Regions from separate parts of the Vibrio sp. 811 genome, predicted to be linked through region 3. Evidence: riboswitches for the same ligand, from Rfam matches in the RefSeq annotation. Region 3 holds a riboswitch; each other region holds the start of a gene.
The links. A riboswitch is a leader RNA that binds a small molecule or an ion and turns the genes downstream of it on or off. The one in region 3 is predicted to bind thiamine pyrophosphate.
Positions count from the first base shown of each region.

Region 1: another riboswitch for thiamine pyrophosphate. It lies ahead of thiD (bifunctional hydroxymethylpyrimidine kinase/phosphomethylpyrimidine kinase); the one in region 3 lies ahead of thiC (phosphomethylpyrimidine synthase ThiC).
Region 2: another riboswitch for thiamine pyrophosphate. It lies ahead of thiB (thiamine ABC transporter substrate binding subunit); the one in region 3 lies ahead of thiC (phosphomethylpyrimidine synthase ThiC).

Region 1 is NZ_JAWOUB010000030.1:4,056-7,332, reverse strand. Features, by position in the region: partial or broken gene R7Q46_RS23330 (ABC transporter permease) at 1-559, opposite strand, end outside; gene R7Q46_RS23325 (ABC transporter ATP-binding protein) at 618-1,373, opposite strand; gene thiD (bifunctional hydroxymethylpyrimidine kinase/phosphomethylpyrimidine kinase) at 1,363-2,220, opposite strand; TPP riboswitch at 2,318-2,425, opposite strand; gene R7Q46_RS23315 (TldD/PmbA family protein) at 2,737-3,277, shown strand, end outside.
Region 2 is NZ_JAWOUB010000004.1:256,543-259,819, forward strand. Features, by position in the region: gene thiP (thiamine/thiamine pyrophosphate ABC transporter permease ThiP) at 1-720, opposite strand, end outside; gene thiB (thiamine ABC transporter substrate binding subunit) at 762-1,754, opposite strand; TPP riboswitch at 1,827-1,963, opposite strand; gene R7Q46_RS09650 (flavin prenyltransferase UbiX) at 2,001-2,639, opposite strand; gene mpl (UDP-N-acetylmuramate:L-alanyl-gamma-D-glutamyl-meso-diaminopimelate ligase) at 2,645-3,277, opposite strand, start outside.
Region 3 is NZ_JAWOUB010000024.1:16,274-19,550, reverse strand. Features, by position in the region: gene thiC (phosphomethylpyrimidine synthase ThiC) at 1-1,424, opposite strand, end outside; TPP riboswitch at 1,588-1,686, opposite strand; gene crcB (fluoride efflux transporter CrcB) at 1,747-2,130, opposite strand; gene R7Q46_RS21985 (multicopper oxidase family protein) at 2,254-3,277, opposite strand, start outside.

The sequences.
Region 1 (3,277 bases), on a different contig from region 3:
CCACTGCTCCAATTGGCGCAATAACGACGGCAACACGAATACCTGAGGCTAAAGTTGGTAGTGCGGCTGGCAATTGAATATGACGAAGTAGCTGCCATTTAGACGCGCCCATGGTCTTGGCAAGGTCGAGGTAACCTGTTGGCGTATTGCGCAAGCCGTCATAGCAACATGTCGTGACGGGGAAAAAGATGATGATCGCCGCCATGACTACTTTTGATGCAATGCCGTACCCCAGCCAAAGCATGAGCACTGGCGCGATGGCGAACACAGGGATCGCTTGGCTAGTAATCAGAATAGGCAATAGCCAACGCTTCAGCGGCTCGAACATCAGCATTTGCAATGCGAACAGCAAACCCATCGATAATCCAAGCGCCAAGCCAAATAAGATCTCTTGCGCGGTAACCCAAGTATGTTTGAGCAGGACATCGTAACGAGTGACCAACCTATCCAGCACTTCAATTGGTGAAGGTAAGATGAAGCTTGGCATGTCGAATACCACAACAGCCAACTGCCACAATCCCAAGATCACCGCAGTGCTGATAACTAAGCGCAGAGCCGGATGGGTCACGCGTTCTTTTTTACTAATAAGTGCCGAAACGGAGTTGTACTGAGTCATATCACTCATAGTCTTTCTCCAATTGATCCAAAATCGCTTGTTGAAGCGCGGCGCACTCTCCATCGAGAACTCGTGGCGGCTTGGAGTCTGGAACGACCAAGTGCTGAGCTTGCGCAGGCGTACCTTGCAGTACATAGAGTTGGTGAGCTAATCGCACCGCTTCTTGTGGGTCGTGGGTAATAAGAACAACGGTCTTATATTTCAGTAATTCGGCAGACAAGGTCTGCAACTTATGGCGAGTAACCGCGTCCAACGCAGAGAAAGGCTCATCCATCAGAACCAGAGGCTTGTCTTGCATCAGAGTGCGAGCAAGGGCAACACGTTGTCTCATGCCGCCAGAGAGCTGAGCTGGCTTAGCATCCGCGTAATCGGCGAGTCCCACTTGGCTTAGTAAAGTCAGTGCACGTTGTCTATTTTGCTCTGGTGCTTGCTCTTGAGAAAATCGAGAACTGAGGCAGACGTTGTCTAACACATTCAACCACGGTAGCAATAAATCCTGTTGAGCCATGTAAGCGATACGGTCATGCAGTGCAGCGCCATCGGTTGTGATGAGTTCGCCATGCCAGTCAACTTGGTCATCCAGTAGGCCAGCTAAGTAACGCAATATTGTGGTTTTCCCGCAGCCACTTCGTCCGAGTAATACCGTCCATTTACCGACGGGAATGGTCATGTTCATTCCTGCTAAAGTCGGTGTTTGGCTATCTTTGTATCGCAGGCTAGCATCGGAAAGCTGAATGCCAATCGCGTTAGCGAACATAAGTATGACCCGCAAAAAAGTGGTTCACAGGGCCATGGCCTTTACCTACATCCAATTCATCAGCGTGTGCGATAGCTTGGCTGATGTACTGCTTACCCAGGTGCACCGCTTTGTGTAGGTTGTTGCCTTGGCCAAGATAAGACGCAATGGCGGAAGAAAGTGTACAGCCTGTGCCATGGGTGTTTTTGGTTGGAAATCGCTTGGCGCTAATTAACTCGGCACTGTCTTGCATGATAAGCAGATCGTTGCTGTTTTCATTTTCTTCAAGGTGACCGCCTTTGAGCAGAATAGCTTTGGCGCCAAGCGCACGAAGGTCGGTAATCATATCGTTCATTTCAGATTCTGATTGAGGCATTGGCTTACCCGTCAATGCTGCGCCTTCGGGTAGGTTAGGGGTAATGATGTCTGCGAGCGGAATCAATTCTTCTTTTAAAGTACTGATTGCCGACTGTTCCAGTAATAGATCGCCGCTGGTGGCCACCATTACAGGGTCAATCACGAGGTGTTTTGGCTGGTATTGTTTAATTTTGTCTGCAACGACTTTGATGATGTTGGAATCTGCCAGCATGCCCACTTTGACTGCAACGATGTTGAGGTCGGTAAATACTGCATCAAGTTGGCTCTCTACATGGTCGAGAGGAATGGGGAAAATCGCAGAAACGCCTTGGGTATTTTGCGAAGTAATCGCCGTGATTACCGAGCAAGCAAAACTGCCGGTTGCGGACATCGCTTTGATGTCGGCTTGAATACCTGCACCGCCACCACTGTCTGAGCCCGCGATGGTCAATACGATAGGGGTAGGCAAGGCTGGCGTGTGATGTGAATGAGGTTGTGATTGCTGCGTCATGGTCGCTCCTACTACAAGACGTATAGGAACTGACTTTGACCGTTGCAGATAGATCGATTTTTCGATCGCTATCGCTTACCTAAGAGGGGCGACGAAAGGCAAAGTGTGCATAGTTCCCTACGTCAGTGCTAACTGAATCAGGTTCAACGGGTCTCGAATTTCGATCTCAGCCAACACTTGTCGTGTGGCCCCCCGACTATTTCGTTCGGATGATAGCAGGACCATTGCGGAAGGGATACGTTTTTTGAGCGTAATTATAATGAGTATTCAATTATGCGAGGTGAGTGATAAAGTAAGCACCTAAATGGTTTGCTGGGTGGAATTTACTAGTGCAACGCTCTGGTGAATGAGCAGAACCTGGAATATTTAATAAATAATCGTGGTCTCGTTAAGCAAGGATTAGCACAAAACAAGGTTAAAAAACTGTTAAAATTTAACGTGTTGCCAATTTAACTTTGTTGAACTTTTTCACAGTTAATTAGGAAGGCTAAGACGATCATCGAGCAAGGAGACTTCATGCTTAATTCTGTAACAGCGAAGTCAGTGATCGATCATGCGCTCTTTTTGGGGGCTGATTTCGCTGAACTATTCGTTGAACATCACCAAACCAACACTGTCCAGATCGCATCTGGTGAAGTGGATAAGGTTAACTCGGGTATCGATTTTGGTATCGGTATTCGTCTTTTTTTCGGTCATAAGGTGCTTTACGGTTACACCAACAGCACAGATGAAGCCGAACTAAAGCGCGTAACCTCGCTGCTTGCTGCAAAAGACAAGCGTGAGCAAATCGCGTCAGCGGGTTCTTTGAATTTGAACCGCTACCCAATCCAACATGGTTGCCGCATGCCACTAAGTAAGGATGCTAACCTAGATTCAAAAATCGCGTTTCTATTGAAAGTTGACCAAGCCGCACGTGCTGAGAGTGAGCATATCAGCCAGTTTATTGGCAGCGTGCTTCAGCGCGAACAGCAAGTGTCTATCTTCAATTCAGAAGGTCTACACGTTGACGATACTCGTCACTACATCCGAGTTGCTGGTAATACTGTCGCTCAAAAAG
Region 2 (3,277 bases), on a different contig from region 3:
CAGCGCCAATAACGCCCCAGCTTGTAAATCAAAATCAAACTTAATCGCTTGGTAAATGGCCAATTCAATGGTGGTGGATTTTGGCCCGCCCCCCAACGCCATTACAGTGGCAAAACTGGTAAAGCACAACATAAACACCAACCCACAAACGTGGGGAAGCTGCTGCCTTAAACGCGGCCATTCTACCCAGCGAAACTTATCCCAATGGCTCATCCCAAGATGCGCGCAAAGCTTATGCTGCTCGGCAGGAATAGACTCCAAGGCTTGCAGAAGCAATCGTGCCGCGTAAGGTAAATTAAAGAACACATGGGCGAGTAAAATGCCGTTCAAACCGTAAATAGAGAATGGCAGTTTAGTGTCGAAACTTTGCAACCACTGCGCCAACAAACCACTGTTGCCATAAATCGCTAACAGCCCAAAAACACCAACCAAAACCGGCAAAACCAGTGTCGATGCAAACAGCTTAAGCAGTAATGATTTACCAATAAATTGGCGACGCGAAAGTGCGTGCGCTACTGGAATGGCAAAGCCAACACTGAGCAATGTGGAAAGAAACGCTTGGTAGAAACTGAACTTGGTGACATGTTGATAGTACGGGTCGCCCCATACCACAGACACATCAAGTGAAGGGGCTTGAACAATCAAAGCACCTAGGGCAGAAATAACAAAGGTCGCGATGATCATCGCGACCCCTAAACCTATTTTTGGAACAGAATTCAAAGGTAAAACCTATCTCATTCAGATGAGGATGGAAACGTCAGCTAAAACGTCAATGCGCTTTGCCATTCGCGAATCCAAGACTTACGCATTTTTGCCACTTCATCAGCACTAAAGCTCAACGACTTGCTTGGAACACTCAAAGTTTCAAAACCTTTAGGTAACTCAACGTCAGTGACTGGGTACATCCAGTTACCCGTTGGCATCGCCGATTGGAACTCATCACTTAAAATGAAACTCATAAATTGATCAGCAAGTTCTGAATTTTTTGCCCCTTTCACTTTGGCGGCGACTTCAACTTGCATGTAGTGGCCTTCAGCAAAATTCGCCGTAGCAAACTTCGAATCGTTTTCCGCAATTAAGTGGTACGCAGGTGAAGTGGTGTAAGAAAGCACTAAATCGGACTCACCATTGAGGAACATAGAATACGCCTCAGACCAACCTTTCGTGACCGTTACGGTTTTGCTCGCTAGCTTCTGCCACGCTTGCGTCACATCGTCGCCATAAATAGATTTCATCCATAGCATCAAGCCTTGGCCCGGCGTTGAAGTCCGTGGATCTTGGTAAATCACTTTCAGATCGTCGCGCGTTTCCACCAGCTCTTTCATGCTTTTCGGCGGATTAGCCAGTTTCTCTTTGTTGTACACAAACGCGAAGTAGCCGTAATCGTACGGTACAAACGTCGTGTCACTCCAACCGTTTGGTAACACTGTGTTAGCCGTATCCACATCGTGCTCGACAAGCAGACCGGTTTTCTTCGCTTCTGCCATCAGATTGTTATCCAAACCTAATACGATGTCCGCTTTGCTATTACCGCCTTCAAGACGAAGACGATTCAGAATCGACACACCATCGTCCAACGCTACGAAGTTAACGTCACAGCCACATTTTGCTTCAAAAGCTTGCTCGATTTTAGGACCCGGCCCCCAATCTGCGGCAAAAGAGTCGTAGGTATAGATGGTTAATGTGTTTTCAGCGGCAAACGCTGAAGTTGAAGTAATTGCAGCTAGGGCAATCAGATTTAGAGTGGGTTTCACTGCTCGCTCTCCATGAGTATTTCAGAGAAATAAGTTGAGCGGCACAGGGTTTGAGGCGGCTATTAAGGACTTCCAATATCCAGACTCAATTCCTACGCCAGCATTATCTGGTTCAGGTAATACGGGTCCCTAGTTAAACACTTAGGTCTCAGCGCCCCAATGCATTGATTGACTCAATGCTAAATGGGTTTGCTCCCCGATGAGTTGGATGGATTGTAAAGGTATTTGAGTGGTTACACAATCAGCTCACGAACGCTGGTCATAACCCCAACGAGGCACCAAACCTTGCTCAATACCTAAGTGGTCGAGAATTCTCGCCACCATAAAGTCCACTAAGTCTTCAATGCTCTTTGGCTGATGGTAGAAACCCGGAGCCGCTGGCATGATGGTGACGCCCATTTGCGATAGCTTGTGCATGTTCTCAAGATGTAGCGTTGAGAATGGCGTTTCGCGAACCACGAGCAACAGCTGCCCGCGCTCTTTCATTACTACATCAGCGGCCCGTTCGATCAAGTTATCTGACATACCATGCGCAATCGCTGCAACGCTTCCCGCAGAACATGGGCAAACCACCATTTGCTTTGGTGCAGCAGAACCAGACGCAACCGGTGAGAACCAGTCATCTTTACCGCAAACGGTGATGTTATCGGGATTGCAGTTCAGGTGCTCTACCAATGCTTGCTGCGCTGCTTCTGGACCACTTGGCAGCTTAAGATTATGCTCGGTTGCCATCACAACACGAGCTGCCGAAGAAATCAGAACGTAGACATGATAATCCGCCGCAACCAAGCATTCTAAAAGACGAAGGCCGTAGGGAGCACCAGAAGCCCCCGTTAATGCCAACGTGATGGCTTTTTTGTGAGAGGGTTGTGTTTTGTTTTGCATATCAATCAGGCTTTTTGTTTTAACTGCTCAAGAAGTTTTCCGTGAATACCACCGAAGCCACCATTACTCATGACTAGAATTTGGTCACCTGCTCGCGCACGTTCGACGATCTTGGCTACAAAGTTATCTATATCCGCATCGACAAACGCTGGCTGTTTGCATTGGTCGGCAATGTCTTGCACAGACCACTCGATATTATCTGGCTGGAACAAGAAGACTTCATCTGCACTGTGTAGTGACTCTGCAAGTGTGTTTTTGTGTACACCACGCTTCATGGTGGCAGAACGCGGCTCTAACACAGCAAGGATGCGTTTTTCACCTACCTTGTTACGCAAACCACCGACAGTAAGTTCAATTGCCGTTGGGTGATGCGCAAAATCATCGTAAACCGTCACACCTTGTTCTTCACCTTTCAGCTCTAAACGGCGCTTGGTATTGATGAAACGCCCTAATGCCTGACAAGCAAGATCCGGAGTGACTCCAACATGTCGTGCAGCAGCGATTGCCATCAGCGCATTATCCACATTGTGGTCACCCACCAAATTCCATTCGACGGTACCAACCTTCTCACCTTGCAACGCAACGTCAAATTTTGAGCCATCAAGCACTAATTTGTGCGCTTGCCAGTCGCCATCAAC
Region 3 (3,277 bases):
CCTGAAGTAATATGGTCGTAACCTGGAGCAACGTCTGTCGTCAATGGGCCAAGGGTATAGAAAGGAGCTTCATGGCAGTGCTCTAACTGTTCTTCCATGTTCTCTTTGATCATGTGCATTGGAACATGACCAGGACCTTCGATAATCACCTGTACGTCGTATTCCCACGCTATCTTGGTTAACTCACCAAGAGTACGAAGCTCTGCAAATTGCGCTTCGTCGTTAGCATCGGCAACCGAACCAGGACGCAGACCATCACCGAGAGATAGTGCGACATCATACTTAGCACAGATTTCACAGATCTCTCGGAAGTGGGTATATAAGAAGCTTTCTTGGTGATGCGCTAAACACCATTTCGCGATGATAGAACCACCACGAGAGACGATGCCAGTAACGCGTTTTGCAGTCATTGGCACATAACGAAGTAGTAAACCGGCATGGATAGTAAAGTAGTCAACGCCCTGCTCTGCTTGCTCAATCAGGGTATCGCGCATCACTTCCCAGTTAAGGTTTTCCGCAACACCGTTCACTTTCTCAAGCGCTTGGTACATTGGCACGGTACCGATCGGAACCGGACTGTTACGTAGAATCCACTCGCGAGTTTCGTGAATATTGCGTCCAGTAGAGAGATCCATAACGGTATCGCCACCCCAACGTGTCGCCCAAACGAGCTTCTCTACTTCTTCCTCAATCGAAGAAGTGACCGATGAGTTACCGATGTTTGCGTTCACTTTGACCAAAAAGTTACGTCCAATGATCATTGGTTCGGATTCTGGGTGGTTAATATTGGAAGGGATAATAGCGCGACCTTCGGCGACTTCTTTGCGCACGAATTCGGCGGTAATATCTTTTGGTAGGTTCGCTCCGAAGCTTTGACCCGGATGCTGTTGATTCAGCACTTCATCGCGATACTTGGCACGCCCCATGTTTTCACGCAGCGCGATATATTCCATTTCTGGGGTAATAATACCTTTGCGAGCATAGTACAATTGAGTCACACAATGGCCATCTTTGGCACGTCGAATACGTGGTAGATTACCGTAACGAAGATCGTCTAGTGTTTCGTCTTCTAAGCGTTCTTTGGTGTACACCGAGCTTACTTCATCAAGTAGCTCAGTATCGGCGCGCTCTTCAATCCACCCTTCTCTCAGCTTTGGTAAGCCATTATAGAGGTCTATGGTGTGCTCTGGATCTGTGTATACACCCGACGTATCGTAAACGCGTACTGGCTCATTAGGTTCGAATATAGGCGCTTCTTTTGTGCCTCCAATAAGGCTATCAGCGAGTGATATTTCACGCATTGGTACACGAATATCTGGACGTGAGCCTTCTACGTAGACTTTGCTTGAATTGGGGTACGGTTGTACCGAGAGTGTATCAATGAACTGTTTTGCTTCCAGTCTCGCTTGTTTGCGACTCGACATAGCATTTTTCCTTGCTTTGTTATACTAGATAAAAAGTAATTGGATAAAAATGCTTGGCGGATAGATGCGACAAGAGGAGTCAAATTAAGGCTAGTTAAAGCTTACGATATTTGCCTGTAACAACATTCGACTTTTGATAGGTCAACCAGAAGGAACTCCGGTGTGAATATCTTCTCTTGTTCCCTTCGCAGATTCTAATCTGATCAGGTTCAACGGATCCCGAATTAACGGTCTCAGCCTTATGGCACTCCGACAAGTGATATCAGTATATAAAAACGGCTTGGTGAAACCAAGCCGACCTGTTCAATTTTTAACTACTTTGCTAGCTGCGCATCAATAATTGAAAGCCTATCCACGCAGCTGAAATACTTAACACGACATTCAACAATACGTTCAATCCCATCTTAAAGAAAGCGCCCTGCTGCATGAGCAACACATTATCCATCGAGAAGGTGGAAAACGTCGTTAGTGCCCCTAAAAAACCCAAGCCAATCACTTGTCGCCAAGGTTCCGTTGCCAAAAGTTCATTATCGAAAGCTGCTATCAATAAGCCCATCATAAATGAGCCAACAACGTTAACGGTTAACGTACCATATGGAAAACCACGCCCCAATAAAATGACACAAAGTTCAGAAATTAAGTAACGAGAACATGCACCAAATGCACCACCCAATGCAATAAAACCCAAAACGGATAGTTGTCCCATAATTCCCCCAGAAAAGTTAATGGCGACATTGTAATCAAATTTACGGCAATAGTGATTATACAATCTTAGAATTCAGCAAAGTATAGCGCTTAAAACTTATCAAGATTTTAAAAGTTACAGGAGTCACTTTACTTCAATGTAACCCATCAAACCCGTCTTCATATGTTCAATTACATGACAATGGTACATCCAACACCCTGGGTTATCTGCAACAAATGCCGCTTTCGCACTGCCGTTTTTTCCAAGTAAGACCGTATCGGTATGAAACGGTTCGTCGAGTTTTTTGCCATCTAACTCAAGAACCGTAAATGTGTGTCCATGAAGATGAATAGGATGATGATATTGGGTGACGTTCTTTAGGTTGAAGATATAGGTTTTTCCCATCTCCAATGTTGAAAGCGGCGCTGGAATATTATCTTTGCTCATTCCCTCCCAAGCCCGTTTGTTCATCAGCCAGAATTTAGGTATCGCTTTGCCCGATTTATCAGCAGGAGTGATCGCGCCCTCCCACTCAAACACATAATCGATTTGCTCTGCATTTTTCAAATCGAGAGCTGGCACAGGGTTGAGAGGTAATAAAGGCAGTTTCTGGTTGTTCGGCAGGTCAGACTCAACAACGTCAAACTCGCACAAAGGGAATGGGAAGCGTCCTTTCATTTGACGCACATAAACACGTTTTCCAACCTTCGGAGCAATCAATCCGATATCTAACCTCATTCCTGGACCAATTTTGTGCTGAGTGAGCTTATAAGGCGTTTTAACAGGATTACCATCTATAGCAATAACCCAAGCCTCTGCCCCTTCTATAGCGATCGGGTAAGTAATGGTGTTATCGACATTAGCAATTCTTAATCGCGTGGTAGCATTCTGCTTCAGCGTATAAACAGGTTCATGCACACCATTGACGCTACTCCACTCTCCGGGAGTCCCCATACGAGCGCTCAAGCGCGGTACCATAAGGTTCTTCCACTGACCTTGTTTGTCTAAATGCCAATTCTTTAGAACTATTTCCTGTTCTTCATCAAATAGAACAGGCTCAGCCTCTTCAACGATAATTAGCCCAACTAAGCCCTTACCAAGCTGCTTCACACTATTCATATGTGGGTGATACCAAAATGTGCCCGCATCTGGTGGTGTAAATTCATAA